One region of the Pedobacter sp. MR22-3 genome, then DNA from elsewhere that is predicted to be linked to it. Evidence: riboswitches for the same ligand, from Rfam matches in the RefSeq annotation. Region 1 holds a riboswitch; each other region holds the start of a gene.

Region 1 (9,865 bases):
CCATTGCAAAAAATATTGCAGTTGGTGATGAATATCCTGACGTGGCCAAACTTCAGAATGCTGTTACGGTAGCCAATATATCTGATTTTATTGAAGGTTTACCCATGGGATTGAATACCAAGATTGGACCAGAGGGGAACGGGATAAGCCAAGGGCAGCGTCAGCGTATACTAATTGCTCGTGCGGTGTATAAAAATCCTGAATACATTTTCTTCGATGAGGCTACCAATGCTTTAGATGCTAATAATGAAAAGGTAATTATGGAAAATCTTGAAACCTTTTTTAAAGGGAGAACAGTAGTTGTGGTCGCTCACAGATTAAGTACAGTTAAGAATGCTGACAATATAATTGTTTTGGAAAAAGGCAGGGTAATTGAACAAGGGACTCATGCAGAACTCACGCAGAATAGGGGGGATTATTTCAGACTTGTGCAGAATCAACTGGAACTGGGAGCATAATTTAAGACGCTAAATAACAATAAAATAGAGAATAACATGCCATCACAAAACTTTAGTGAACAGATCAATAGTGAAGAAGTACATGAGATCATCACTGCGGTGCCTTCATGGATATTACGCTGGGGAATTACGCTGGTTTTTTCAATATTACTAGGTGTTGTTATCTTTTCTGGATTTTTAAAATATCCTGATGTAGTTACAACAAATCTCAAAATCAATTCGCTTAATGCGCCGAAAACGGTAATAGCCAGACAAAATGGAAAATTAGTTCGTTTACTCGTTACAGAGGGACAAATGGTTAAGGTAGGTCAACCACTTGCTTATTTGGAAAGCACCGCAAATCCAGATGATATTCGTTTTATCAGCAATTATTTAAGAGATCTCAAAAAGAAGTTGCTTGCCAACATTCAAATTACAGAGACTATTCCATCCACCTTGAATTTGGGAGAGGTCCAGGCTAGCTATCAAGATCTTTTTCAAGAAAGTATGAATTATTTTTCTACGCTCAAAGGGGGATATCATCAGGATAAAATGGATTATCTTAAAAAGGATCTGTTAAATATCAATTTGCAAAAACAGCCCATATTGGCACAAAAAGAAATCAAAAAGCTGGAATATATAAATCAGGAACAGGAGTATCAAGCCTATAAACAGCTTTATAAAAATAAAGTCATCTCTAGAAGTGAGTTTTTAGCCCAGGAGAACAAATTCCTAAGTTCAAAATCTCCATTGGAAGATGTTGAGAGCTCGATCTTAATTAATAACTCAAATTACAATTCAAAAAAGAAGGAGTTGCTTGAAATACAGCATGTTATTTTGGATGAGAAGTCAAAGTTTCTTCAAAGCGTCAATCGCCTTATTAATGAAACCGATAACTGGATGATGCAACATATACTTTCGGCTTCAATCTCAGGAAAGCTTAGCTTCGCAGGAATTATTCAGCAGAATCAGAACGTGGCCTTAAATCAAGAAGTTTTCATAATTAATCCAGGAAATAGCATTTTTTTTGGCGAGGTGGAAATTCCGCAATATAATATGGGGAAAATTCGTAAAGGTGAACGGGCATTGATTAAGCTTAAAAGTTTTCCATATCAGGAATATGGATTGATTAGAGGGCATCTCAGCTATATATCAGATGTTGCGTATAGAGATAGTGTCTTTATCGGAAAAATTTCTTTTGACCAAATTGAAAATAAACACCCTGTACAAAAGATTTTACTGAAAAATGGAATGCAGGCAGAGGCAGATATAATTACAGAGGAAAGCTCTTTGTTGAAGAGACTATTTAATAAGCTTTACAAGATGACAGGGAGCGATTTGAACTAGCCAATTATGGAGAACTGATTATTTTACTGTTAGCTGTTTATATTAATATTTATTAATGAGCGAACTTTAAAAATTTAGAAAGCTTTAATTTTGGTAACGGATATTGGAATTTCATTAGCTCAAATAGATGGATATTTCAGGTGAAATGGTCGCTCGTTCGACTTCTAAACAACTGTCCAACCTGGATTTACTTATCGTTTGGTCTGATACGTTTTTCTCTTTCCTGTTAGTTGCCTTAGAATCATCTTGGTGACTAATAGGAAAAGAAACATGGAAGCTTTCTATCTCTAGCTTATATACTAGCTGATAATAAGTAAATTATGCAAATTAATCCCTATCTTTCAATAGTCAATTACAGTCAAATAATTGCAAAAAAATGATAAGCATATAGTGAGCATCTCGCTTTAGTGTGATTTAAAGCACTTATTTTCAAAGATATATGAGATTGGTTCGAGTCGCGTCCATTCCGCAAAGCGGAAGATTTGAAAAAGTCTTCCGCTTTTTTTGTATAATATATCATGGTGTTTATGGAATAAGACGAAGCTGTACCCTTCATATAAGCCAGAGTCATTGATCCGTTTGGCCAGTTCACCTGTTGATGCTTCAATGTAGAAACGTTCTTTATGGTTAAACGGATAATTAATCTCCCAAACGCGCAGGCGCTTATCTGTAAAATTATATTCGTCTGTGAGCTGAATTGCTCCGCCAGGCTTTTTGCATATTATTCGTCTCCATCAGGCAACCGGGGTAGTCTCCGGCATTCACATAAGCCACATCTGCCGCTTCGGCACCCATCGCTTTAATCAGATCTTATGATTTTTTTGTAGTGGCTAACCTTTCCCCATATTATTAAAGGCTTGAAAGAATCCGGGATTTCTGAAATAAAATGACTAGCTGTTATTCTCTATTCAGGATTCATGAAGATTATTGACGGGCTGTTTGAACCGAATCGGAAAAGTCTAATTTTCTGTTTGATCAACCTTCGAAATATCCGATACCTGAAACTGAAAGAGAAAAATTATCTGTTTTATAGAATCTTAGCAACAAGAAAAAGAATAATTATCTACAAAACATCCATTAAAAGAACAATTATCTGATTTTAAGATAAATCCGTTTGAATCATCTTTTATTTTAAGATTTGCAGGATGAATTAACTGTTTATAATGCTATAAAAAGCGATCAACCAGAACACTCAAGAATTAACGAAAAGAAATGTATGGAAAACACCCGGGATACCTTCAAGTATGATTTTGCATTCAAGCTGGAGAGCACTTGTTTAGATGAAAACTATCACCCCTCTAGTCAAACGCGTCTGACAACCAATTTTGCAAACCTGGCCAGGGGAGACAATCGTCAGCAAAACTTACGCAATGCCTTAAATATGATCAACAACCGGTTCAATGCATTGGCCCATTTGGATAATCCCAGAGCTGACCGTTACCTTGTAGCACTTGAAATCATCACCGTAACGATGCGTATTGATGATAAGAATGGCATCAACAACCTGCCGTTGATCGAAGTTTTAAAAACGAATATTTTCGACCGGAAAACTAACCAGCGTATCGAAGGTATCGCCGGAAATAATTTTTCCTCTTATGTCCGGGATTATGATTTCAGTATTTTATTGACCGAGTACAATAAAGATAAACCCAATTTCTCTATTCCTGAAAATTTTGGTGATCTGCACGGAAAACTTTATAAGTGCTTTGTGAATTCAGCCACTTATAAAGAACATTTTAAAATGTCACCGATCATTTGTCTGAGTGTATCTGGCAACAGAACTTATACACGCACTGATTATCAGCATCCCGTTCTGGGCTTTGAGTATCTGCAGGATCAGTATTCTATCACTGATGAATATTTCTCTAAAATGGGTTTAAAAGTTCGTTTTTTCATGCCTCCGAACAGTGTGGCACCGATGGCTTTTTACCATTCCGGAGATCTGCTTGCTGATTATACTGATCTTGGACTGATCAGCTCGATCAGCACGATGGAGACTTTCCAGAAGATTTATCGCCCTGAAATCTACAATGCAAATGCTGTGGCAGGGAAAATCTATCAACCTAGTCTTAAGCACGAAGATTATTCACTGACCCGCGTGGTATATGACCGCGAAGAGCGGAGCCGACTGGCTATTGAACAGGGTAAATATGCGGAAGAGCATTTCATCAAACCTTACCAGGATATTCTTGAGCAATGGACTGCTGAATTCGTTAGTTAATCAATCATAAAAAAAGGAACAACAATGAAAAAACTATTACCAACCTCAATTGTGGGAAGTTTGCCCAAACCTGCCTGGCTTGCACCACCCGAAAAACTCTGGTCACCCTGGAAATTAGAGGGCGATGAGCTGATTGAAGGGAAACAGGATGCCTTGCGTATTGCGCTGCAGGAACAGCATCTGGCAGGGGTGGATATCATCAGTGATGGAGAGCAGACACGCCAACACTTCGTAACGACTTTTATCGAGCATTTAAGTGGTGTAGATTTTGAAAACCGTAAGGTCGTAAAAATCCGTGACCGTTATGATGCCAGTGTTCCTGTTGTGGTAGGTGAGGTTGCCCGTCAAAAGGCAGTTTTTGTTAAGGATGCCAAGTTTTTGCGTACACTGACGGATAAACCGATCAAATGGGCATTACCGGGACCGATGACCATGGTAGATACCCTGTATGATGCCCATTACAAAAGCCGGGAAAAACTGGCCTGGGAATTTGCAAAACTACTCAATGAGGAAGCCAGGGAATTGCAGGATGCAGGGGTGGACATTATCCAGTTTGATGAACCGGCATTTAACGTATTCTTTGATGAGGTAAACGATTGGGGAATGGCAGCGCTGGAAAGGGCCAGTGAAGGTTTAACCTGCGAAACGGCAGTGCATGTGTGCTACGGTTATGGCATAAAAGCCAATAATGACTGGAAAAAAACACTGGGTTCAGAGTGGCGCCAATACGAAGAAATCTTCCCTAAGATCCAGAAATCAAATATCGATATCGTGTCCCTGGAATGCCATAACTCGCATGTGCCATTGGACCTGATTGAACTTGTACGTGGTAAAAAAGTAATGGTAGGCGCAATCGATGTGGCATCCAATACGATTGAAACACCAGAAGAAGTAGCGGATACGCTGCGCAGAACGCTTGCGTTTGTCGATATCGAAAACCTCTACCCCTCTACAAACTGCGGTATGGCACCCTTGTCCCGAAACGTGGCAAACGGTAAGCTGCGTGCGTTAAGCGCAGGGGCTGAAATCATACGGAAAGAATTTGGGATGTAATTTTTCTGAGCAATAGAAATATATTAAAATCAAATTGAAAAAGTTATTCGCATTATTGAACAAGGTAGGTTTCGACGGTTTCCTGCTGATGATAGCCACCATGATCCTGCTGGCCTATTTTCTGCCGCAGCCGGGCCTTGTTAAAGAACCCGTTTCGCTCGAGGAGATTGCTAACGCAGGCGTATCGCTGATTTTCCTGTTTTATGGACTGCGTTTGAGTGTAGAGAAATTAAAAGCCGGACTTTCCAACTGGAAAATGCATATTGTTGTCCAGTTGACAACCTTTTTGTTCTTCCCACTCCTCGTTTTGGCATCTCGCCCCCTGTTTATTGGCACTGATTATGAGCTGCTCTGGCTGGGTGTATTTTTTCTGGCAGCCCTGCCGTCTACGGTTTCCTCTTCGGTGGTCATGGTTTCCATTGCCAAGGGCAACATCCCGGCCGCCATTTTCAATGCGAGCATTTCAAGTCTGATCGGGGTAGTGGTCACGCCGGTCTGGATCGGGCTGTTCATCGCTTCAGCAACCGGTGGTTTCGATGTTTCTGCTATCGTGATCAAACTGGTATTTCAGGTCCTGTTACCGGTCATCATCGGCATCAGCCTCAACGCCCGTTTTGGCGCCATTGCCGAGAAGTATAAAAAACAGCTTAAATATTTCGATCAGGCGGTTATCCTCACCATCATTTATACCTCGTTCTGTAAGTCATTCTCCGAGCATCTTTTTGATGGCTTCAGTGCCCTTGAACTTGCCGGACTTGCAGCGGCGATGATTGCCCTGTTTTTTGCGGTGTTCTTTTGCGTTGGACTGCTCAGCCGCTTGTTTGGCTTTTCTGCTGAAGACCGCATCACGGTTTTGTTCTGCGGATCCAAAAAATCACTGGTTCACGGCACGGTCATGTCAAAAGTGCTTTTTCAGCACAGTACCATCACCGGCATCATATTGTTGCCGCTCATGCTTTATCATGCCCTTCAACTGATTGCCGCCAGTATCATCGCCCAGGGGATGGCTAGGCGAAAAGAGGCATCATCTCCAATACAGGGGATAAAAACAGCAACATGAAACTTTTAGAAAAAATACAACTGGGTAATGCCAGCTTAAAAAATAGAATGGCCATGGCAGCGATGACCAGGGGCCGTACTGACAGCAATGGCCTGGTGGGTGATATAACAGCAGAATACTATGCCCAGCGGGCAAGTGCAGGTCTGCTCTTTACCGAGTCCATCAGGATCAGTGAAGAGGCCACCGGCAGTCCGCTCACGCCGGGTATTTTCACCAAAGAGCAAATAGCAGCATGGAAGAAGGTAACCACTGCGGTACATGATAGCGGTGGCGTTATTGTAGCCCAGCTTTGGCACACCGGCCGTATTGGGCATTCTATAGACAGGAATGGGAAGCTCCCTATTGCACCATCACCCCTGCCCATCCGGGGGATGCGGCATTATACCTCCCAAGGCATGAAAGATTTTGAGATCCCCCGGGAAATGTCCACCATGGAGATCATGCAGACGATAAAAGACTTTGGCCAGGCCGCAAAAAATGCTATGGTGGCATGCTTTGACGGAGTCCAGCTCCACGCGGCCAACGGCTATCTGCCCAGCCAGTTCCTGGCTGAAAGTGCCAACCAGAGGACGGACAATTATGGCGGCAGTATCCCTAATAATACCCGCTTCACAGTGGAGGTGATGCAGGAATTGATCAGTGTAGCAGGAGGTGAAAAAGTGGGCATTAAAATATCCCCATTCCATCCCTATGGCGATATCGTATTGGAGGACCCCGTAGCTAGCTATACCCACCTGATCGAAGAACTGAACAAACTGGATTTTGCCTATGTGGAACTCATGCGGCGCAGCCCACATTTCCCTTCACCTGAACATTATGTCTGTGAAGACGAGATTGCGTTCTTTGGCAGGAAGATCCGCCAGAGGGTTATTGCAAATGGAGGCTATGATAGGGATTCCGCCGAATCTGAACTTGAAAAAGGTATTGCGGCACTTGTTTCCTTTGGGAACTTGTACATCGCCAACCCCGACCTGCCCGAGCGCTTTGAAAAAAATGCCGCGCTAGGCAAGCCAGACAGGGCAACCATGTTCGGGGGCGGGGAACAGGGGTATATTGATTATCCATTTTGGAACGGATAAAAATTAGGTCTATAATTCTTGATTTTTTTTTACCTTACGTCGCTGTTCTTTGCATAACATCAATCGGAAAGGTTTTGCTTAACTGCAGATTAATAGGGAATCGTGTGCAAATCACGAGCTGTCGCGCAACTGTAAGTAACAAACAAGGTTTTCATTAAGCATATCCACTGTTCTAATATGAATGGGAAGGGTGATGAGAACTGTTACAAGCCAGGAGACCTGCCTGTTCCGAATGGACGATGCTTTCGCGGTCTGAAGCTTTTGGTCTGAAAGGTGGTTGTTTCCTATGTGGTACATTTCCCTGTGTGATTCGTGTGGCCCCGCCTTTTCCTATTTTTTTCCAAGATCTTCTCTCCAGCGGCATTGCGTTAATAAGCCGGCCGGCAACTGTAAATAAAATTTTGGACCCGTTGGTCAAAAAAACGTTTGAAATGAGCTTTAAAAGAGAAAAATTGGAACTGCCGCATGGCGGAAAAAAACTGCTGCTGCATTCCTGCTGCGCACCCTGTTCGGGAGAGGTGATGGAGGCCATCATTGCATCCGAAATAGATTTCAGCATCTTCTTCCACAATCCCAACATCCACCCAAAAAAAGAGTACGAACTGCGCAAGCAAGAGAATATCCGCTTTGCGAAGAAGCACAATATCCCCTTCATCGATGCGGACTATGACGTGGACAACTGGTTTGAAAGAGCAAAGGGGATGGACATGGAACCTGAACGCGGGATACGCTGCACGATGTGCTTTGACATGCGCTTTGAGCGCACGGCCCTTTACGCCTTTGAAAACGGCTTTGATGTGATCTCAAGTTCGCTGGGCATATCGCGCTGGAAAAACATGGAGCAGATCAACGGTTCGGGCATCAGGGCGGCATTCCACTATGAAGGTATCACTTATTGGACCTATAACTGGCGCAAGGCAGGGGGATCCTCACGCATGCTGGAAATCAGCAAGGCTGAGGAATTCTATATGCAGGAATACTGCGGATGTGCGTATTCGCTCAGGGACACCAACAAATGGAGGTTGGAGAACGGAAGGGAAAAGATAAAGCTGGGTGAAAAATACTATGGTAGAGACTAGCGTCTGTGCCGTCCAAAAGGAGGATGTCCGCGAAAAACTGGCAAGCTTTGGTCAGGACAATCCGAAGCTGCCCCTTATTTCCCATTTGGAGCGGATGGATTATTTTTCATCCCTTGTGGCTGGTATTGCCAATTCCTTTGTCGGCATTTTTGAAACCGGGCGCAGTACACCCGCCTTGAAGAAGGGAAGCCCGGACATTGCCGGCTTTGATCCCCTTGCCCTCGCTTTTGCCTGCAACCTTCGCAGGGATACAGGAGAAGCTTGTTGGCTGCTATTCCTATCAAGCTATTTCGGAAGGCATCCGAAGCATCACTGGGACCTTATGGAAAAGGTCTATCTTGGCCCTGGAATGGGCGACGGATGGACATGGGAAAATGCCAGTGCGGATCCTGTTGCCTTTGCAGGTTGGCTAGTGGAAAATCAGCCTGAACTATCGCGGTATGGGAACATGGCCAGGGCACACAAATACGTTTCCTTTGGAAGCTATAAAGCGATGAAAACGGCCGGCGATATCCAGACCTATATCTCTTGGGTAATAAATGCGGGAGGCCACCGGGAACTTTTCCCTGCAAGTGCACTATCAGAAGGCGGATCACCTTCACATATTTTTGATAGGCTGTACGCCGCCATGAACATGCAGCTGCGCTGTAAAAAGGCCATTACCTTTAATTACCTCTCGCTTTTGGGCATACTTGGCGTGGCAGGGATAGAGCCGGCAAGGCCATACCTCAGCGACCATCTCCCTTCAAAGCTGGGTGCAAATTGGCTGTTCGGTGGGAACGCCGTACCAAAGCGCCGGGCAAATGAACTCGAACCGATCGTAACGGCTCTTGCCCACCACCTGGAACTACCTTTCATCATCCCTGTGCTCCGCCAGGCCTTCGCACAGATTGCCGCGGGTAGTCATGCTGAGGCTATTCAGCGGTTCAGGTGGCGACACAACAGATGACCATCAAAAAACAGATGATGAACATAGCAGAAAAAACTGAACAGTCCGAAACCCATGTGTTCAAAGTGGTGTTTCCCGAGACCACCAACCACCACAACACGATGTTCGGCGGAAGGATTTTGATGATGATGACCGAAACCGCTTTCATCACAGCAACACGTTTCAGCAGGCGAAACTTTGTACTAGTGAGCAGCGGAAAGATCGATTTTGAAAAGCCCATTCCGGCCGGCACGCTCGTAGAGCTGGTAGGCAGGGTTACCCGTGTGGGCCATACCAGCCTGGAGGTGACCGTTTCGGTATACCTGGAAAAGATGGGAGAAGAATACCGTGAAAAGGTGGTGAGCGGGGCCTTTACGCTGGTGGCCATCGGAAGCGACGGCCGCCCCGTGCCGGTTATATACTGATGTTGTGCGTGTTCTTGATCTCGGCCATGACGAAGGTACTGTGCGTACTTCCGATACTATCTACTGAACCGAGCTTGTTGAAAACGAAATCCTGGTAATGCTTCATGTCCCTGGCATAGACCTTCAGAATGAAATCGTAGTCGCCGGAAATGTTGTAGCATTCCACCACCTCATCGATTTTCAGGATGTCGCTCACAAAATTGTGGCCGATCTTTTTGTCATGCTGCTTGAGCCGG
Region 2 (9,865 bases), on a different contig from region 1:
ACAGCAATTTTGCTACCTGTTAACTGATTGATATCAAAAGATTCTGAAGATTGAGCGGAAGTGGTTTTATAAATCGAATTTGATTCGTAGCCCCTTACTAAATAGGGGTAACCCACATACATAGGATAAAGTCGATCTGCATCTTTGCCAATTCTTAAGGTATTATAAGTTCTGGCCGCAATGGTTACTGGTTTTAATCTCCAGTACTTTCTTAAATCTGCAGTTACGCCCGAAAAATTATACGTCCCAAAATATTTTTCTGCACTTACCCGGTATCTGAAACCATCTAACGGACCAGTAAGACCGAAAATAGAATTATCGCCAACAAAGCCTGCATTCAATTGGTAAAGCGTAAAGGAATTAAACGGAATACCATAATCCTGTGAAGCTAATTCATTGGAAATCCTTTTCCGGTCAGCACCAATATAGCTACCTGCTGTATTATAATAATTGCTGTATCTGTCAATCCTGTAACTGTAACGCGAAAATGCGCCACCTAATTCAAAACGATGAATTTTACTGAATGGATATGCCGCAAAAAGCTGTACCTGATCTTCGAAAGTTCTGATGATATCGGTATTTTGTGCTACCGCATCAACAGTGGTGTTATTATCTGCCGGTAGTTTTTCATAGCTAACGGAATTAAATCCTGAAACATAAGGAATGTGAGAAATGGCGGCACCCCAGTTAATTCTGCTTTTCTGGTTAATGTATCCTACCAAACCACCGGCATCATAAATCTGCCCGTTAACAGAGATATTGGCAATGATTTGATTTGTTCCTAAAATATCACTGAACATGCCCACAATTCCACCTGCAACGCCGGTGCCAAAACGGCTTGAAGAAACACCAACACCACTATTGGCCAGATAGTCTAACCTGAATTTTGGTTTGTAAGCTACCGTTTTTAAAGAATCTGCCACCACCTTTTCAAACCTGTCGAAATTGTTTAAATTGGAGTTTACAATGTTTACACCTATATTTTCCATAGGCGGCAGTATGGCTGCATCAAAATTTTCATCCTGATTCCCTATTCTTTTAGGTTTGAAGCTATTTAACTTTGCATTGTATAGTGTGTAGCGCTGATAGCGGTAATAGCTGTATACAATGTCGTCGGTAGTGGAAACGGAAATTGCAGGTGAGAATTCTGTAATACCGCTAATCCCTGTAAAATAATCGGTAAGCTGATCAACGCTGTTATCAGAGAAATTGTATTTATAAAGGTTTCTGAAGCCATCTCTGTTGGATAAGAAATAGATATTCTGGCTATTTCCTGAAAATTGTGCGTTTAAGTTATTGGCGCCAGGAAATACATTTAAATTGCTGACGGTTTTATTTTCAATATCGTAAATGGCTAAATTGATCGGGTTTACGGCCGTGATATTATTGCTTTGAATGGCTGCCCGATCAGAAGAGAATACAATCTTTTTACCATCCGGAGAATAATTGGGTGCGTAATCAGAATAAACATCATTGGTTATCTGAGTGATTTGTTTCGTATCTAAATTGTAAGAGAAAATATCACTCTGTCCTTCTACCATTCCTGAAAATGCAATATCCTTTCCATTTGGAGACCAGGTAAGATTGCCGAATTGTTGCACCTGCTGCATGGATGTCTGGGAAGTGGTTGCTCCGTTTGATACATCAATAATCATCATCTGGTTTCTGCCATGACTGAAAATACTGAAGGCAAACTGCTTACTGTCTGGCGACCAGGCACCGGCAGATTCAATAAAATTAAAATCGTCAATGTGGCCGTTACTGATCTGGCTGCTGAGCTTCCTGATTATTCTTCCAGTTTTGGCATCAGCCAAAAACAGATCAATGCCAAAAAGATCTTTTTCAGACATGAAAGCCAGATATTTCCCATCCGGGCTCAGGGCAGGCGCAACGTTCATATTTCCCGCATTTTTATTATCTATAATTTTAGTTCCTGTAATTTTGATCTGTGAACTATCTGCCTTTAACATGGGTTTATAGTGTGCATCAATCGCATTTTTCCATAAGCCGGATAGCGTCTTGTCATCATAACCAAAAGTATATCGAATGGCATTTTCATAGCCATATTTTGCCGTATTCTTAAATAAGGGAACAATGGTCGTGTCACCATATTGAGATCCAATATACGTCCAGAATGCCTGACCATACCGATAAGGAAAGTATTTATTGGAATTGGTTAGGTCTTTCAATGAAGGGATATCCCGGTTCAGCATGGCATCGCGCATCCACATGGAAGTAAAGGCGTCCTTTTTCCCGATAGAAAGATACTCTGCCATTCCTTCAACCATCCAGAGCGGCGTCTGACCCACATTTTCAAGACTGATCGAATCTTTTTCCAACAGCGTATGGTATTGAAAAGCGTGTACCAGTTCATGCCCCAATACATGTCGTGTTTGACTGTTTAGTTCCATTACCGGCATAATTACCCTGTTTTTAAGTGCTTCTGTCACACCACCGGTACCAATGCCGATTTCACCCTGAAGGGCAGTCGTTTGCTGAAAATCAGAATGATTGTTATACAGGATGATTGGATTTTTCTTTAAGAAAGTATCCCTGAATACTTCCTGATGCATCTTATACCAGGTTTCTGCCTCCTGAGAAAATTTCTTTAGTAAGGCTTCATTTTTTATGTAATAATAAATTTCAAAATGCGGTGTCTGCAAAACCTTGAAATCAAGCTTTTTATATCTTACTTTATTTTGCCCGAAATACTGTGCCTGAACCGAAAAAGAAATTACAAGTAAGAACAACAGGGGAAGGTACCTCCTTATTAAAGTAGAGCCTTTTTTCATATATATGTTTAGTGAATGTCGGTTTAACATGCAGAAAATTGATCTATCAAAATTCCGGCATCAAAAATAGTTAATCTTTAAAATATTATTTCTTATTTAACATTTCAGCAATTTATCAGGCTTGATTAGACAAGGCTGGTCTTAATTATTCTCGTTTTTTTTCTTTTCTCTTTCTTCCTGGCGCTGTTTTCTTTTCAATTCACGTTCTTCTTTTCGGGTTAAGGGAACCGTTTGTACAGGCTGGGCAGGATCCGGATCTTGTTTCTTCTCTTCTTTTTTCACTTCCTGTTCAGTTGGCGTTACCGGATTAACAGGATCGGCTGTTTCGGGTACATCAAATTGAGTAGAATCTACCGCGGCAGTATCTACTGAGGTGGTATCTCTTACATATTGCGGGCTCGGACAGTTATAACTTCTGGTAATTTCTACAGTTGCTTTTGGAAATGGTCCGTAAGAATATCCACTGGATGGATCTAAATATACCTTTTCCATAAATTTAGCAAAGATTGGCAAGGCTGTTCTTGATCCTTCGCCTTGTTCTCCATTTTTAAAGTGTGCAGTTCTTTCATCACAACCCACCCAAACGCCGGTAACCAAATCCTTTGTTAAACCCATATACCAGGCATCTACATAATCAGATGAAGTACCTGTTTTACCGCCAATCTGGTTATTTTTTTTAAATAAATCTGGCCACTCCCATAAGGCCTGAGAGGTTCCTCTTGGCTCTTCCATACCACCACGAAACATATACGTCATTAACCAGGCTATTTCTTCGGTGAGTACACGCTTTGTTTTTGGCTTAAACTCATCAATCACATTATTATCCTGATCGGTAATTTTTTCAACCAGGATAGGATCAGTTTTAACCCCTTTATTCATAAAAGTACTGTATGCCTTTACCATTTCATAAACGGTTACATCATTTGAACCTAAGCTCACTGAAGGAACTGATTCCAGGTGACTGTCAATGCCGCATTCATGTGCAGACTTAACCACATTGTCCCAACCCACCTTTTCCGTCACCTGGGCCGTAATGGTATTCACAGATCTGGCCATGGCCCAGCGCAGGCTCATGTCTTGATAAGTCACACTGTAATCGGCATTTTTAGGTTCCCAGTATTTGGTTTCTCCCTTATCCTGGTATTTAATTTTAACCGGTTTATCAGTAAATTTATCACACGGGCTCATGCCTTGCTCTAAAGCAGTCAGGTATGCAAAGGGTTTAAAAGTAGATCCGGCCTGGCGTTTTGCCTGGTTAACATGATCATACTTAAAGAATTTATGGTCAATGCCACCCACCCACACTTTAATTTTCCCACTGGCTGGCTCCATGGTCATCATTCCGGTATTTAAAATCTTTCCATAATAACGGATCGAATCCAAAGTTGAAAAGGAAGTATCGCGATCACCTTTGTAGGTGAAAATCTTCATGCGCTTTTTCTTGTTGAAATAAGCCTTAACCGAATCAGGCTGACTGGAGAATTTCTTCATCAGCATGCTGTATACCGGTAAGTTTTTCATGGCCCTTTCCGGATAATCTACTTTATTCTTTTCCGAGTCATACCATGGGTCTTCATTTCCCCAAACACTATAAAACCTGCGTTGCAGGGTTTTCATTTGTTCTGCAACAGCTTCTTCCGCATATTTTTGAAGCTTAGAATCAATGGTAGTATATATTTTTAACCCATCCTCATATAAATCATATCCATTGTCTGTACACCATTTTTCCAGGTATTTGGCTACTGCGGCCCTCAGGTATGAATCACCATCACTGCCATCTTCCAGTTCACCTGCCTTTAGTTTAACCGGTTCCTTTGACAATGCTGTTAAGCTATCATTACTTAAGTATTTATACTTGTTCATTTGCCTTAACACTACATTTCTCCGTTCCAGTGCCCGTTCCGGATTTTTAGTTGGGTTATACATGGTGGTCCCTTTCAGCATGCCCACCAGCATGGCTGCATCCGTAACCCCCAGGTCTTTGGCATCCTTATCAAAATAGATCCTGCTGGCAGTTTTAATGCCATAAGCATTGTTACCGAACGAAACCGTATTCAGATACATGGTGATGATATCATTTTTAGAGTAATTCGATTCAATCTTAACGGCAGTCATCCATTCTTTCAATTTAAAGATCACGGTACGGACAACCGGGACTTTTGCAAGCAGCCCCTGCGATTTATTGTACCTGGTGCGGTAAAGATTTTTTGCCAGCTGCTGGGTGATGGTACTGGCACCACCTTTTTCGCCTAAGCCGATCACCGCACGGCCAACCGCCTGTGCATCTACCCCCCAATGCTTATAAAAGCGAACATCTTCCGTGGCCACCAGGGCATTAATCACACTGGGTGCTATTTCATTGAAATTTACCGGTGTCCGGTTTTCTTTAAAGTACCTGCCGATGAGTTTACCATCTGCGGTATACAGTTCAGATCCTACACGCAGGGTAGGCATTTTTATATCCTTTGTACTTGGAGAATAACCAAATAGCCATAAAAAATTAAGTTGAAGCGCAGAAAAGAAAATTATTATAAAGAATACAAATATTGCAGAATAACGTAAGTACTTGTTTTTTATCTCTTTAAACATATTGGCTAAGATGGTATTTGATAAATGCTATGGGCGTTAAATATAAAAAACTCTATATGCAAATTAACGTTTTTAATTTACTTATTTTTTAGTTCTATATTTAAAAAAATGGATACACTGAATTATCTTAAACATACATAAGAATGAAAAACGAATTTAAAGCGCTAATTGTACAGGGAGATAAAAAATTTTCTTTAAAGAAGGTAGAAACCGATTATACAGGCACATTTAATAAAGAAAAGGCAAAAGATGAACTGGTTAAAACTAAAATTGAAATCAGCCACCTGCAGGAAAAACTGTATGCTGCCGGCACACACTCCGTTTTAATCATTTTTCAGGCCATGGATGCGGCAGGAAAAGACAGTGCCATTGCACATGTCATGAGCGGGCTAAATCCACAGGGCTGCCAGGTATTTAGTTTTAAAGTACCTACCGCTAAAGAATATGAGCATGACTTTTTATGGCGGCATTACCTGGCTTTGCCCGAAAGGGGTAGGATTGGGATCCATAACCGCTCTCATTACGAAAATGTACTGGCTTGTAAAGTCCATCCGGAGTATATCCTGAATGAGAAAATCCCTGGCATGGAAGAGGTGAAAAAAGTAAATAAAGACTTCTGGAAAAAACGTTATGAAAGTATCCGTAATTTCGAGTCACACCTTTGTGCTAACGGAACAGTCATCTTGAAATTTTTCTTAAACGTAGGTAAAGCCGAGCAGAAACAACGCTTCCTCGAAAGGATCGAAGATCCGACTAAGAACTGGAAATTTTCATCCGGCGATATTAAAGAAAGAGGGCACTGGGATGATTACATGTCTGCTTACCAGGAAGCCATTAATGAAACCAGTACGGAAAGTGCGCCCTGGCATATTATTCCGGCTGATAAAAAATGGTTTGCCCGCTTAGCCATCAGTGAAATCATTTTAGACAAGCTGAAAAAACTGAACCTTGATTTCCCAACAGTAAGCGAAGAAGAAAAAGCTAAATTAGCTGAAACGAAATCGATTTTAATGGCCGAATAGTGAACTAACCATTGAACACTTATAAGAATTAATCAGCCTCAATTTTACTGTTTTACGAATAGCTTTATTTTACTACTTTTGCAGCGCTTTTGGTTTCCGGCGTTTTGTGCCGGAATTAAAAGGGAATGCAGTGTAATTCTGCAACTGTCCCGCAGCTGTAAGCTCTGTAACGGTTTTTAATTCTATGCCACTGTTTTTAACTGAATGGGAAGGCTAAATAACCGGGAGTAAGTCAGAAGACCTGCCACAAGTATATAATTTCATAGCTTTCGGGGATTGAAGCTAGGATTGGAGTACTTAACGGTTTCGTATTTTCATTTCCTTTTCTATCTGTTGGCTGTGGGCAAAACTCACAATCAAATGAACAAAACAAAATTCTTAATTGCAGCAGGCATTGGCCTTGTGCAATTTGGTATTGGCCAAGCCAATGCCCAGGACACCTTAAAACTAAAGGATGTGGTTATTTCTGCAACTAAAAACGATCAGAAACAATCACAAACAGGTAAAGTGGTCAGCATTATCAGTCGCGAAACTTTAGACCGCAGCAATGGCAAATCACTCCCTGAATTAATCAGCGAACAGGCAGGTGTCATTGTAGCCGGTTCAGGAAGTAACCCGGGATTAAACAAATCGGTATTTTTCAGAGGGGCAGGAAGTGCCTATGCGGTGGTGCTGATTGATGGTATCGTGCAGAATGATCCTTCAGGAAACGGCGGTGCCTTTGATTTACGTTTATTTTCCATTGATCAGATCGATCATATTGAAATTCTAAGAGGTGGCCAGTCTACAATTTATGGTTCTGACGCCATTGCCGGAGTCATCAATATTGTAACTAAAAAGGGTGGCCCCAAAGGGAATACGGTTTATGGCGTAGCCAGTGCCGGAAGTTATGAAACCTATAAAGGAACGATTGGTTTAAACGGTGCCGTTGACGGGTTTACTTATAATGTAAATTATACACACCAAAAAAGTGATGGCATCTCAGAAGCGGCTAACCCTGCAGGAAACAATACTGAATTTGACAAGGATGGTTATAAAACGGATGGGGTAAGTGCAAATTTTGGTATTCAGCTGGATAAGCATTTCTCTGTTAATCCATTTATACGTTATTACAGAGGAAATTACAAAATTGACGAGGGTGCTTTTGCTGATGGATTAGCCGCAAATAACACCACCCTTAAAAACTTCAGCGGCGGACTGAATACCAAATACGATTTTGGCTCCGGTAAAATTAACCTGAACTACAGCTATCAGAACACCTCCAATAATACTTTAAGCAGCTTTAGTGGGTTTCCTTACACCAGCATGGGTTCAGGCAGTATCAGCCTGATTGATTTATTTTACAACCAGAAGCTGGGTGAGAAATTAAATCTGTTGGCCGGAATAGAAAACAGGGAAATGCATTTAACTTCTGGTGCCAACCGCCCTGAAACCCACATTTTTGCCGCGTATGGCTCTTTGTTTTTACATGATTTGAGTGTTTTTAACCTGGAAGTTGGCGGACGTTACAATAAACATGAACAATATGGCGAAAACTATACCTATACCATTACCCCGAGCATCAACATCATCAAAGAAATTAAATTATTTGGAACCGTTTCAACGGCATTTAAAATTCCAACGCTCAATATGCTGTTCGGGCAGTATAGCGCAAATTTAGACCTGAAACCTGAAAAATCACAGAATTACGAAGCAGGCGCAAACTTCAGCTTTGCCGATGATCAATTTTCTTTACGTGTAGCTGGCTTTAAAAGAGACTTAACTGATGCCATTATTTATACGCCTGCTCAATACATCAACCAGGAAAGTCAAAAGGTTAAAGGTTTTGAAATTGAACCAGCCGTGAAGGTCTGGAAACTTGACATCAATGGTTATTATTCCTATGTAGAGGGGAACGAGTTCAATAGCATTAACAGCAAAGTTGAAGACTTCTTGTTCAGAAGACCTAAACATACTTTTGGGCTAACAACAGGCATTCAGGCCACTTCAAACTTGTATGTAAATGCTAATTTCAGGTATTTTGGTACCCGTACCGATGGAAATTTCGCCACCTATGCGGTAGAGCATTTACCGGGTTATAAATTACTGAGCGCTTATGCCGAATATGCCTTAGCCAAAAGAAGGGTGAAAATTTTCTTTGATGCCAAAAACATCTTAAACGAAAAATACAATGAAATTATCGGTTATAACACCTTAGGTTTCAACTTTAATACCGGGGTAACTTTTAATATCCGGTAAGAAAATATAACTTTGTATTGTTAATTTACCATAAACGAAATGTCTAACTTAAAATTTAATCCCCGCAACGTTATCCTATTGCTCATGATATTGGTCATTACGGCCTTGCGTTTGCTGATCACCTTTAATTCTGACGCACTTCAGTTTGCCAACTTCTCTTCTATAGGCGCTGTGGCTTTGTTTGGCGGTGCGTACTTTAAAGACCATGTAAAAGCATTTGAATTTCCATTGCTGAGTTTATTTTTAAGTGATTTCATTTTGGCGAATACGATTTTTAAACAATACAGTAATGGATTTCTTTACGAAGGTTGGTACTGGACGTACATTGCCTTCGCTTTAATGGTATTGGTTGGCCGTGTATTATTACGTAAAATAAATGCGGTATCCTTACTAGGTTCTACCCTTGCCATTACTTTAATTCACTGGATCGTCACCGATTTTGGTGTTTGGTTTAAAAACCCATCCTATACACAAGATGTTGCCGGTTTTTGGTTATGCTTAGAAAGAGCCATTCCTTTCGAAATCAGGTTTTTAGAAGGTACATTAATCTATGGCGTGCTTCTTTTTGGTGCCTATGAAATATTAAAATCAAAATTCCCGGTACTAAGATTACAAACGCAAAAGTTATAATTAAACCTATTTTTTTATTGATAAATCCTCTTTTGATTCCGGTCAGAAGAGGATTTTTTTTATCTTTACTTTTCGCTTTTTGAATTTTGATCAACCATAAAAAGCAATTCCATCATCATCCTAACGCTAAACATACTGCACCATGAAAGTTGTTTCTTTTTTACCTGCTGCCACTAAAATGATTTATGATATGGGTTTACAGGACTATCTTTACGGCGTCACCTTCGAGTGTCCGAAAGAAGCTGCTGATCAGCCCAAAATTGTGCGATGCATCCTGGAAGGTAAAAATTATACCAGTATCGAGATCGACCGGATCTTTTCGGCGTCCAAAGCCCAGGGCAAAAGTTTGTATTGGGTAGATGATGAACTGTTAGCAAGCATTGCACCAGATATTGTGTTCACTCAGGATATCTGTGAGGTGTGTAATATCGATACCATTTGTACAGAAACAGCAGTGATGAAACTCAGCAAGCAACCTGCGCTGGTTCCATTATCACCGAACAACCTGCAAGACGTTTATGAATGTGCCATAACCATTGCCAAAGCGCTTGGTAAAGAAGAGGTGGCTTTGCATTACCTGGCTAATCTTCAGCA
Region 3 (9,865 bases), 480 kb from region 1:
AAAGATGATTTGGAGTTTTTAAAGAAAAGGGCAACCATTACGATTAAGATAATGAGTAGAAGGGCAATTGAAGCGTATTCCATAATGATAATAATTTTAGTAAAAATGAGTATTTTATATTTATTTACCAAAATAATTTGCTAAAAAAGATCTCTTATCATCTGTTAAAAAGGATTAAGAAACATATTTATTAAGAATCTGCTTTCAAATTTCTTAATATTGAATATTAATTATTAAGATGAATAAATTAACAGTCCTTATTTATTGTCCCGATCAGGTAGGTTTAGTAACCAACATTACCCGTGTATTGGCATCACATCATCTTAACATTGTTGCCATGCGTGAATTTGTGGATGAGGCAAATAAAGCATTTTTTACACGTATTGCGTGTACAGGAAATTTTGAAGAGACAGTAAAATTAAAAGAAAAGCTACTGGAAAACCTGCCCAATGATGCTGAAGTGAATTTAATTACGGAGCAGGAAAAACAGGTAGCCGTTTTAGTCACTAAAGAATATCATTGCTTATCTGAAATTCTGATTAAAAATCAATTTAAAACATTGGGTGCGAATGTTCAATGCGTGATTGGTAATTATGAAACACTTCGAAACTTTACAGAAAAGCTGGGTATTCCTTATTTCTATGTATCGCATGAAAATAAAGATAAAGAACAATTTGAATCAGAGATAAAGGGAATTATCAATCAATTTGATATTGATTATCTTGTTCTTGCAAAATTTATGCGTATTCTTTCTGCTGATTTTGTAAAAGATCATGCGGGTAAGATTGTCAATATTCATCATTCATTTTTGCCTGCATTTATTGGTGCAAATCCATATCGGCAAGCGTTTGAACGTGGTGTGAAAATAATAGGTGCAACAGCTCATTTTGTTACGGATAATCTGGATGAAGGGCCCATTATTACGCAGCACACTACACATGTAGACCATAACTTTGGTGTAAAGGAAATGATTCGGGCAGGAAAAGAAATAGAAAAAAAGGTACTTCTTGAAGCATTAGAATTAATTTTTGAAAACCGGGTATTTGTTAGCGGAAATAAAACAGTCGTTTTCAAATAACTTCATTTAATCATAGCGTTATGTAGATTAAACTTTGCTTATATCAGGCAGGATATAGATTCTTGATGTTCAATTTTTGATACAGGTAATTTCGACGGCTTAATTCTGTTAACACTGAATAATCATCACTTAAAAGTAAATATGAACATACTGTATCTATCTCGTAGTTTAGCTTATTGAAAAAGCTTTTTTAAAATATTTTCCTGAAGGGTATATTAACTATATTCTCAATTATTTTAATTGAATAAATGTGCTTTTATATTCAGGAGAGGTATGTTTTAGTCACTAGCATGGAATAAAATTTACAATTTGCTAAAATATCAATGGTTGAGATTCATTGTTTCAAATCGCATCAGGAAGACTTCAATAAAATCATATCTGATTTAAAAATGAAATATTTTTCGGGTTATTAAAAGCATGCTTGATAAGCTATGTATTTAGTATTTATCGCATTAAATAAATGGGGAACGCTTTTTGATATACAGTTAAATGAAAAACATACAAAAAAATGGGAGTTTATTTAATATTAATCATCCCGGTATTATTGCTGAGCATGTTTGTACAATGGCGATTTAGAAATAAATTTTCTCAGTATGCCGAAATGCAAATCAGCTCTGGTTTATCGGGCAAGGAGGTAGCAGAAAGAATGCTGCATGATAATGGAATTTACGATGTGAAAGTGATGAGCACCGAAGGACAATTAACCGATCATTATAATCCATCAGATAGAACCGTAAATCTTAGTACAGATGTATATTACAGCCGGAGTGTTGCCGCGGCCGCTGTAGCCGCACATGAATGCGGACATGCGGTGCAACATGCCAAATCTTACTCCTGGCTTAACTTAAGAAGTACTATGGTACCTTTGGTTAGCATTTCATCTAATCTGTTGCAATGGGTTTTATTAATTGGTGTTATGCTATTGGTTGTTAATGTTACACCAATTGTTTTGGCCATTGGTGTTTTAGGGCTGGCTTTGGTTACAGTATTCAGTATTATAACCCTTCCGGTAGAGTTTGATGCCAGTAACCGTGCGTTGGCCTGGTTAAAAAATAATCAGGGTGTTATGCAAACGCAGGAAGAAAACAGGCAGGCTAAAGATGCATTGTGGTGGGCAGCCATGACTTATGTAGTGGCAGCAGTTGGTGCCTTAGCCAACCTTCTTTATTATGCGTCCATGTTATTTGGAAGAAGCAGGGATTAAAATATCAAATTATAAAAGTACATACGGTCGGGAATCAATTCCGGCCGTTTTTGTTTAATGATCTGAACCAAAGGGAACAGCCTTAACGTTTCTATAAAAAATAATGATATTTTATCTGTTGAAAATTGAATTAATTCAATTTGTAAGGGGCAACCAGCTGGAATTCAGGAATATTCACTTCAAACTCTGAACCATCTACATCTCGTTTCATCAGATAGGCACCCTTCATGCTACCCATATCTGTTTTTAAATTACATCCTGAAACATATACGTGGGTATCCCCTGGCTGAATCACAGGCTGCAAACCCACAACGCCCTCGCCTTCAACTTCTCTTCGGCTACTATTGGAATCAAAAATAAACCATTGTCGACGTAATAATTGAACGGCATAATCAGAAAGATTGGCGATTTCTACCCGATAAGCAAACATAAAATGTTCATTAGCCGGATTGGAATATTCTGGCTGGTAAATCGTTTCTACTGAAACTTTAACTCCATCTGTAATTGCTGTAACCATGGTAATATACGAATGTATAAAAAACTTTTCAAAAATCAGGCCAGTACTTTAGTGGCATCATAACTGGCAAATTTTTCTGCCACTTCTTCCAAAATGCTATAAATGTTTTGAATATCAGGTTCTGCCACTAAACGCATGCGGTAAGGTTTAAAGTCAGGCAAGCCTTTAAAGTAATTGGCGTAATGCCTCCTCATTTCAAAAATTCCAGTTTTAGGACCTTTCCATTCCAAAGATTTATCCAGATGTGTTCTGCATACTTCAATTCTTTCCTCAATGGTAGGGCCAGGTAAATGTTCTCCGGTTTTAAAAAAGTGCTTTACCTCTCTGAAAATCCATGGATAACCAATGGCGGCTCTGCCAATCATAATGCCATCTACCTCATATTCCATACGCCAGTTAGCGGCCTTTTCAGGGCTATCCACATCACCATTACCAAAAATCGGAATTTTAATTCTGGGATTACGCTTAATTTCCCGGATTAATGACCAGTCTGCTTCGCCCTTGTAAAGCTGTGCTCTTGTTCTGCCATGAATGGTTAAAGCTTGAATACCAACGTCCTGAAGTCGCTCAGCCACTTCATAAACATTTTTACTGTCATCATCCCAACCTAAGCGGGTTTTCACAGTAACTGGTAAATGTGAAGCCTTAACAACAGCTTCTGTCATTTTAACCATTTTATCAATATCCCGAAGCAAGCTTGAGCCGGCGCCTTTGCAAACCACATTTTTAACCGGGCAACCATAGTTAATATCGACCAGATCTGGTCCTGCAGCCGATGCAATTTCCGAAGCTTCACGCATGTGGTCAATGTCACCTCCAAAAATCTGGATGCCTATCGGCCTTTCATACTCAAAAATGTCTAATTTCTGCCTGCTTTTTGCCGCATCACGAATTAAGCCTTCAGAAGAAATAAATTCAGTGTACATTAAATCCGCACCATTCTTTTTACATACATAACGAAATGGTGGATCGCTCACATCCTCCATCGGAGCAAGCAATAATGGGAATTCACCTAAATCTATATTTCCTATCTTAACAGACATTTTCTATCTTCAACGATTAATAATACATACAAAAGTACAAATAATGAATTTTGTAACACCTAATAAGGAAGAAATCAATCCCTTTTTACAATTACTTTTACTTCTATTTTACGGAATTGCCGGCGGACTGGTTTTTGCGTTAATTGGATTAGTGATCGCCTTCCTAATGTATGGTACAAATTTGATTAGTAATGTAGATGCACTTTTAGCGGGTGAACCGTCATATCTGAATGGGTTGAAAGTCATGCAAATTTTTTCCTCAATAGGAACCTTTATTGTGCCAGGAATAGCTCTGGCCCTCACCGAGAAACAAAAGGTAGCTAAATTTTATGGGCTTGGTAAACCGAAATTTCCGCTGATTATTTTGGTTTTCCTGATTATGATCGCCAGTATGCCATTGATGGAATGGACAGCAATCTGGAACCAAAAGATGATCTTGCCTGAATTTTTAAAAGGAATTGAGCAATGGATGAAGGAGAAAGAAGATGCTGCGATGGGGATTACAATTAAACTCCTCACCGTAAGGAACAATTTCGATTTTGTAGTTAATTTAATCATGATTGCAGTTCTGCCTGCTATCGGTGAAGAACTGATGTTTCGCGGAGGTGTGCAAAGATCACTAAACAGGGCTTTTAATAATCCGCACACTGCAATCTGGTTATCAGCCATTATTTTCAGTGCCATACATGTTCAGTTTTACGGCTTTATCCCACGGATGCTTTTAGGCGCAGGCTTTGGTTATTTATACTATTTTAGTGGTAGCCTTTGGTATGCTATGCTGGCGCATTTCATTAATAATGCATATGCTGTTTGCACTGCATTTTATATGCAAAAGCATAATATGCCACTGGATAAAGCAGATGAACCTATTGGATTTCCGTGGTATGGTTACTTAATTAGTGCAATAATTACCATAGCTTTGTTTAACTTTTTTAAAAACAAAGCAGAACGTGAGCGAAAACTGGATTAAAGTTTATACAACTTCCGATGCATTTGCAGCAGAGGTATTAAAACAAGGATTAACTGAGGCTGGTATTCCGGCGGTTACGATAAATAAGCAATTATCTGCCTACCATTTAAATGAAATCCATGTGTTGGTGAGTAAGGACGATTTTAACAAGGCCATTGAATACATCGTTGAAAACGAAATTGAATAATAGTAATAAGACCTTAAGTTCTACACCTTTTACCCACTATCACAAATGAAAACAAGGGCAATAACCGCTTTCTTTTTTACTATTGTAATGTTAGGCTCCATCTTTTTAGGAAGTTATGCCTTCACCATATTTTATTTAGTATTAAGTATTTTATCTCTTTTTGAGTTTTATAAGCTAATTAAAAATTCAGGAATCCGGCCTCACCGTAATATTGGTTTAATTGCCGGAGCATTGATATTTTTGATGGCTGCTGGTTTGCATTATCTAAAATATGATGTTAAATATCTTCTGCTTTGTATTCCATTAGTTTTTTCTGTCTTTATCACAGAACTTTATAAGAAGAATAAAATTCCATTTGCCAATATCTCCTATACATTTGTAGGCTTTGTATATGTAACCATTCCTTTCTGTTTTTTCCACGCTTTAGGGTTTTTAAAAAACTGGAGTGAATACAATTTTCATTTTCCGCTGGCTTTTTTATTGATGCTTTGGGCTAATGATACGGGTGCCTATCTTTTTGGTGTAAAATATGGTAAGCGCAAATTATTTGAACGTCATTCTCCAAAGAAGAGTTGGGAAGGTTTTTTTGGCGGAATGTTTACCAGCGTTTTGGTAGCGTATGGTTTGTCATTTTTATTTACCGAAAATCCATCATGGGTTTGGGCTGGAATGGCCATATTAATAGCCAGCTTTGGCACACTCGGAGACCTGGTAGAATCTATGCTGAAGAGAAGTCTAGATACTAAAGATAGTGGTGGATTATTGCCCGGCCATGGCGGCTTGCTAGATCGTTTTGATGGGTTATTATTAGCCGCACCAGTGGTTTATGCTTATTTGTACCTGATTTTGTATTAAACCATTTGGATTTTATATAGTATAAACCATATAAGAAAAATATAAGGTTAATGGGTTTTACTATAGCACTTATATGGTAAAATAAAGCTTTATTTAATCACCTGAACTGGTTTTTTGTGTTCATCAATCGCTACAAAGGTAAAATCGCCATGTACGGCCAACTCTCTTCCTTCTGCATACATTTGCTCAATGTAAATTTCTACATTCACCTTTAAACTGGTATTGCCTACATGATTTACTTTTCCTACCAATTCAATAATGGTTCCTGCCGGAATTGGTTTCTTAAAGTCGATTCTGTCGCTGCTTACGGTTACCATTATTTGCCTGCTGAATCTTGTAGCCGTGATAAATGCCACTTCGTCCATTAAATGCATGGCGGTACCACCAAAAAGGGTATCATAATGGTTTGTTGTGTTTGGAAAAACGGCTTTAAAAATACTGGTTTTTGAATTTTCGATTCTTTCTTCTAAGGTCATGGGTTAAATATAAAGGGTGTAAAAAGCTTTGACAACTTTCTTTCTTAAAAAGTTGTCAAAGTAAGGTTTTATTTTAGAGAAAACGATCGTGTTTCTTCCTGATTGACCACACGGGCATGGTAAAAATGAATTAGTTTTGTGCGGCTGTGCTTAAACCATCTTCAGTTTTACGCATTTCTTTAGCGGCTTCCACCATTTCAATCAGGGCTTTTTTGGTTTCATCCCATCCACGGGTTTTTAATCCGCAATCTGGATTTACCCAAAGCTGATTTCCAGGAATAACAGCCTTCGCTTTTTTAAGTAAATGAACCATTTCTTCCCTTTTAGGTACGCGTGGAGAGTGAATATCATAAACTCCAGGGCCAATTTCATTCGGATATTTAAAGTTGGCAAAAGCATCTAAAAGCTCCATTTGGGATCTCGAAGTTTCAATAGTAATTACGTCAGCATCCATATCTGCTATGTTTTGAATAATATCGTTAAATTCAGAGTAACACATGTGTGTATGAATTTGTGTTTCATCCTTAACACTGCTTGCAGAAATTTTAAAGGTATTTACAGCCCAGTTCAAATAAGTCTGCCAGTCTTTCTTCCTTAAAGGTAAACCTTCTCTGATAGCGGGCTCGTCAATCTGAATAATTTTAATCCCCGCATTTTCCAGGTCGACAACCTCATCCCTGATGGCCAATGCAATTTGCGTACAGGTTTCTGACCGTGGCTGATCATTACGCACAAAGGACCATTGTAAAATAGTTACTGGTCCGGTTAACATCCCTTTCATGTATTTGGATGTTAAAGATTGCGCATACGATGTCCATTTCACTGTCATAGGCTCCGGGCGTGAAATATCACCATAAATTATGGGCGGTTTTACGCAACGGGAGCCATAGCTTTGTACCCAGCCATTTTTCGAAAAGGCAAAACCTTCCAGCTGCTCGCCAAAATATTCAACCATATCATTGCGTTCAAATTCACCATGTACCAGAACATCAAGGTCTATTTCCTCCTGCCATTTTACTGCCTTTGCAGTTTCTTCGGCTATAAGTGTATTGTATTCATCTTTCGTAAAAGTTCCATTTTTAAACTTAGCCCTCCAGCTTCTTACTTCTGCTGTTTGCGGAAATGAACCAATTGTTGTTGTAGAATACTTTGGTAAATTAAGTTGTTGCTGCTTAATTTTTCTCAGAGAAAAATGACTTTTACGTTCTGAATCTTCAGCCTTTAAATTGGCTACGCGTTCTTTTACTATAGGATTATGGATAGAGGTAGATGTTTTTCTGTTGTTTAAAGCATTTTTGTTTTCCTCTAGTTTTTGCAGGGTAGATGCAGGGCCTTCGTTCAAGATCAGCTTTTTCAGGGTTACAATTTCGGTTACTTTCTGTTTAGCAAAAGCCAGCCATTGTTTTACCTCAGCAGTTAAATTTTCTTCATTGGTCTCATTTTCCAAATCAACCGGAGCATGGATTAAAGAACATGATGGTGCAATCCAGACACGTTCTGTGCCTATTTTCTCAATAGCTTGATTAATCATAGCGATGGAATGTTCAAAATCGTTTTTCCAGATGTTTCTACCATCTACAACACCTAAAGAAAGGATGGTATTTTCTTTAAGTTGAGGCAATACATCAGCCAGTTGATTTTCAGCCCTTACCAAATCTATATGTAAAACATTTACCGGAAGTGATGTGGTTAACGCCAGGTTATTACCAAGACCTTCAAAGTAGGTTGCAAGAACCAGCTTGATTCTTGGAAAGGCTTTCCGAATTTCCTTATAGGCATATTCATATGCTTTCTGTTCCTTTTCTGATAAATCTAAAGCCAGAAAAGGTTCATCAAATTGAATATATTCAACATCCAAAGCATCCAAACGGGCTAAAATTTCCAGATAAACAGGAAGCAGGTTTTTAATTAAGTCAATCTTTTCGAAACCACTTTCTTTTTCTTTACCCAACAAAAGGTAAGTAACCGGGCCAATTAAAACCGGTTTTGTGATGATCCCCAGTTGCTTGGCCTCATAAAATTCATCAATTATTTTGGTGGAGAGAAGTTTGAAAGGTTGGTCTTTATGAAATTCAGGAACAATATAATGGTAGTTGGTGTCGAACCATTTGGTCATTTCCATAGCAACCACATCCAGCCCATCTTTCTGATAGCCCCTGGCCATGGCGAAATAGAGATCCAGCTCAGTGTTTCCCTTTTTTAAAATCACTTCGTTATACCTCTTCGGAATGGCACCAAAAGTTAACGAATGATCCAGCACATGATCATAGAAAGAGAAATCATTCGAAGGAATGAGGTTAATTCCGGTTTCCTGCTGAAGTTTCCAGTTCTCGTGGCGGATGTTTTTTCCTACCTGAAGTACATTTTTGTAGCCCGTTTTACCTGCCCAGTAATTTTCGCAGATTTTCTTTAATTCGCGGTAGCTACCAATTCGCGGATAGCCTAGATTTTGCGTTAGCATTTCTTTTAAAGATTAAGTAAATAAATCGTTTAAAAGCCCTCAAGCAATATTCTATAATGATTTCTGTAAAAAATGAAAAGGAAAGGCAGGGGCATACAAAACCCACTCATCAGCAAAAAGCTTAAAGCAAATTTTAATAAAATGGTTAATTTTATTGTGAACCTATCAGACCTGACCTGTTGCTTTTTTACGCGAAAGCACCGTCAATTCGATATCTGGCAGGTCTCCTGACTTATTCCCGGTTTTATCGCCTTCCCATCCCGAAAAACAGAACAGTGGCATTATTGATAAAACCGTTGTCTTTATTTTAAAAGACAGAATTTACAGTTGCGCGACAGCTCGTGATTTGCACACGATTCCCTTTTAATCTACAGCTAAGTAAAACCGATATCGGTTGATGAAAAATAAAGTTAAGAACTTGCATCAATACAAATGTATTTATTAACACGCAGTAATTGTAACAGGAAACAAATATTATTCTGTTTTCAAAATATAAAAGTCAAAAAAACTTAGCTATTTTTTGGTAAAAGATGTCGTGTAACAAATTTACGGCACTCTGTTTTTACATTCTTTTCGCTATTATATTTGAGTATCCAACAAACCAACCTAAACTATGATTAAAATGCAATTTAGAAAGCTATTACTGGCTTTTCTAATCGTAAACGGCAGTGCTTTTGCGCAGGAAGTACCTTCTCCAAAATCACATTTTGGCTTTGATATCGGCGATAATTACCAATTGGCTACCTATACGCAAACCGAGGCTTACTTTAAAAAATTAGCTGAAACATCTAAGCGTGTGAAACTGGTTGATATTGGCAAAACTGAAGAGGGAAGAAATCAGTATATGCTGATTGTTTCTTCACCTGAGAACCTTCAAAAGCTGGATCGTTACAAAGAAATTTCGCAACAGCTTGCCCTTGCAGAAATTACAACTGAGCAGGCAAAAGCACTATCTCGGGAAGGAAAGGCAGTGGTTTGGATTGATGGTGGTTTACATGCAACTGAAACCGTTGGTGCACATCAGTTGATTCAAACTGTTTATGAATTTGCTTCTAAAACGGATCCTGAAACCAC

What was found. Region 1 has a riboswitch for cobalamin ahead of OQ267_RS00195 (epoxyqueuosine reductase QueH). Riboswitches for the same ligand answer to the same signal wherever they lie in the genome.
Region 2: linked by a shared signal. The riboswitch ahead of OQ267_RS18695 (TonB-dependent receptor plug domain-containing protein) and the one ahead of OQ267_RS00195 (epoxyqueuosine reductase QueH) in region 1 are both predicted to bind cobalamin.
Region 3: linked by a shared signal. The riboswitch ahead of metE (5-methyltetrahydropteroyltriglutamate--homocysteine S-methyltransferase) and the one ahead of OQ267_RS00195 (epoxyqueuosine reductase QueH) in region 1 are both predicted to bind cobalamin.

Annotation. Positions count from the first base shown of each region.
Region 1 is NZ_JAPIVF010000001.1:42,315-52,179, forward strand. Features, by position in the region: gene OQ267_RS00165 (peptidase domain-containing ABC transporter) at 1-458, shown strand, start outside; gene OQ267_RS00170 (HlyD family efflux transporter periplasmic adaptor subunit) at 495-1,784, shown strand; gene OQ267_RS00175 (DUF1852 domain-containing protein) at 3,001-4,005, shown strand; gene OQ267_RS00180 (methionine synthase) at 4,030-5,058, shown strand; gene OQ267_RS00185 (bile acid:sodium symporter family protein) at 5,093-6,118, shown strand; gene OQ267_RS00190 (alkene reductase) at 6,115-7,197, shown strand; cobalamin riboswitch at 7,250-7,439, shown strand; gene OQ267_RS00195 (epoxyqueuosine reductase QueH) at 7,629-8,276, shown strand; gene OQ267_RS00200 (hypothetical protein) at 8,263-9,225, shown strand; gene OQ267_RS00205 (acyl-CoA thioesterase) at 9,222-9,629, shown strand; gene OQ267_RS00210 (Lrp/AsnC family transcriptional regulator) at 9,619-9,865, opposite strand, start outside.
Region 2 is NZ_JAPIVF010000007.1:167,097-176,961, reverse strand. Features, by position in the region: gene OQ267_RS18710 (peptidase MA family metallohydrolase) at 1-2,792, opposite strand, end outside; gene OQ267_RS18705 (transglycosylase domain-containing protein) at 2,934-5,381, opposite strand; gene OQ267_RS18700 (polyphosphate kinase 2 family protein) at 5,525-6,403, shown strand; cobalamin riboswitch at 6,477-6,667, shown strand; gene OQ267_RS18695 (TonB-dependent receptor plug domain-containing protein) at 6,764-8,641, shown strand; gene OQ267_RS18690 (DUF6580 family putative transport protein) at 8,681-9,271, shown strand; gene OQ267_RS18685 (ABC transporter substrate-binding protein) at 9,414-9,865, shown strand, end outside.
Region 3 is NZ_JAPIVF010000001.1:526,349-536,213, forward strand. Features, by position in the region: gene rmuC (DNA recombination protein RmuC) at 1-83, opposite strand, end outside; gene purU (formyltetrahydrofolate deformylase) at 239-1,078, shown strand; gene OQ267_RS02365 (zinc metallopeptidase) at 1,587-2,282, shown strand; gene apaG (Co2+/Mg2+ efflux protein ApaG) at 2,413-2,799, opposite strand; gene dusB (tRNA dihydrouridine synthase DusB) at 2,835-3,842, opposite strand; gene OQ267_RS02380 (CPBP family intramembrane glutamic endopeptidase) at 3,886-4,812, shown strand; gene OQ267_RS02385 (putative signal transducing protein) at 4,793-4,999, shown strand; gene OQ267_RS02390 (phosphatidate cytidylyltransferase) at 5,045-5,854, shown strand; gene OQ267_RS02395 (acyl-CoA thioesterase) at 5,944-6,330, opposite strand; gene metE (5-methyltetrahydropteroyltriglutamate--homocysteine S-methyltransferase) at 6,461-8,791, opposite strand; cobalamin riboswitch at 8,991-9,195, opposite strand; gene OQ267_RS02405 (M14 metallopeptidase family protein) at 9,414-9,865, shown strand, end outside.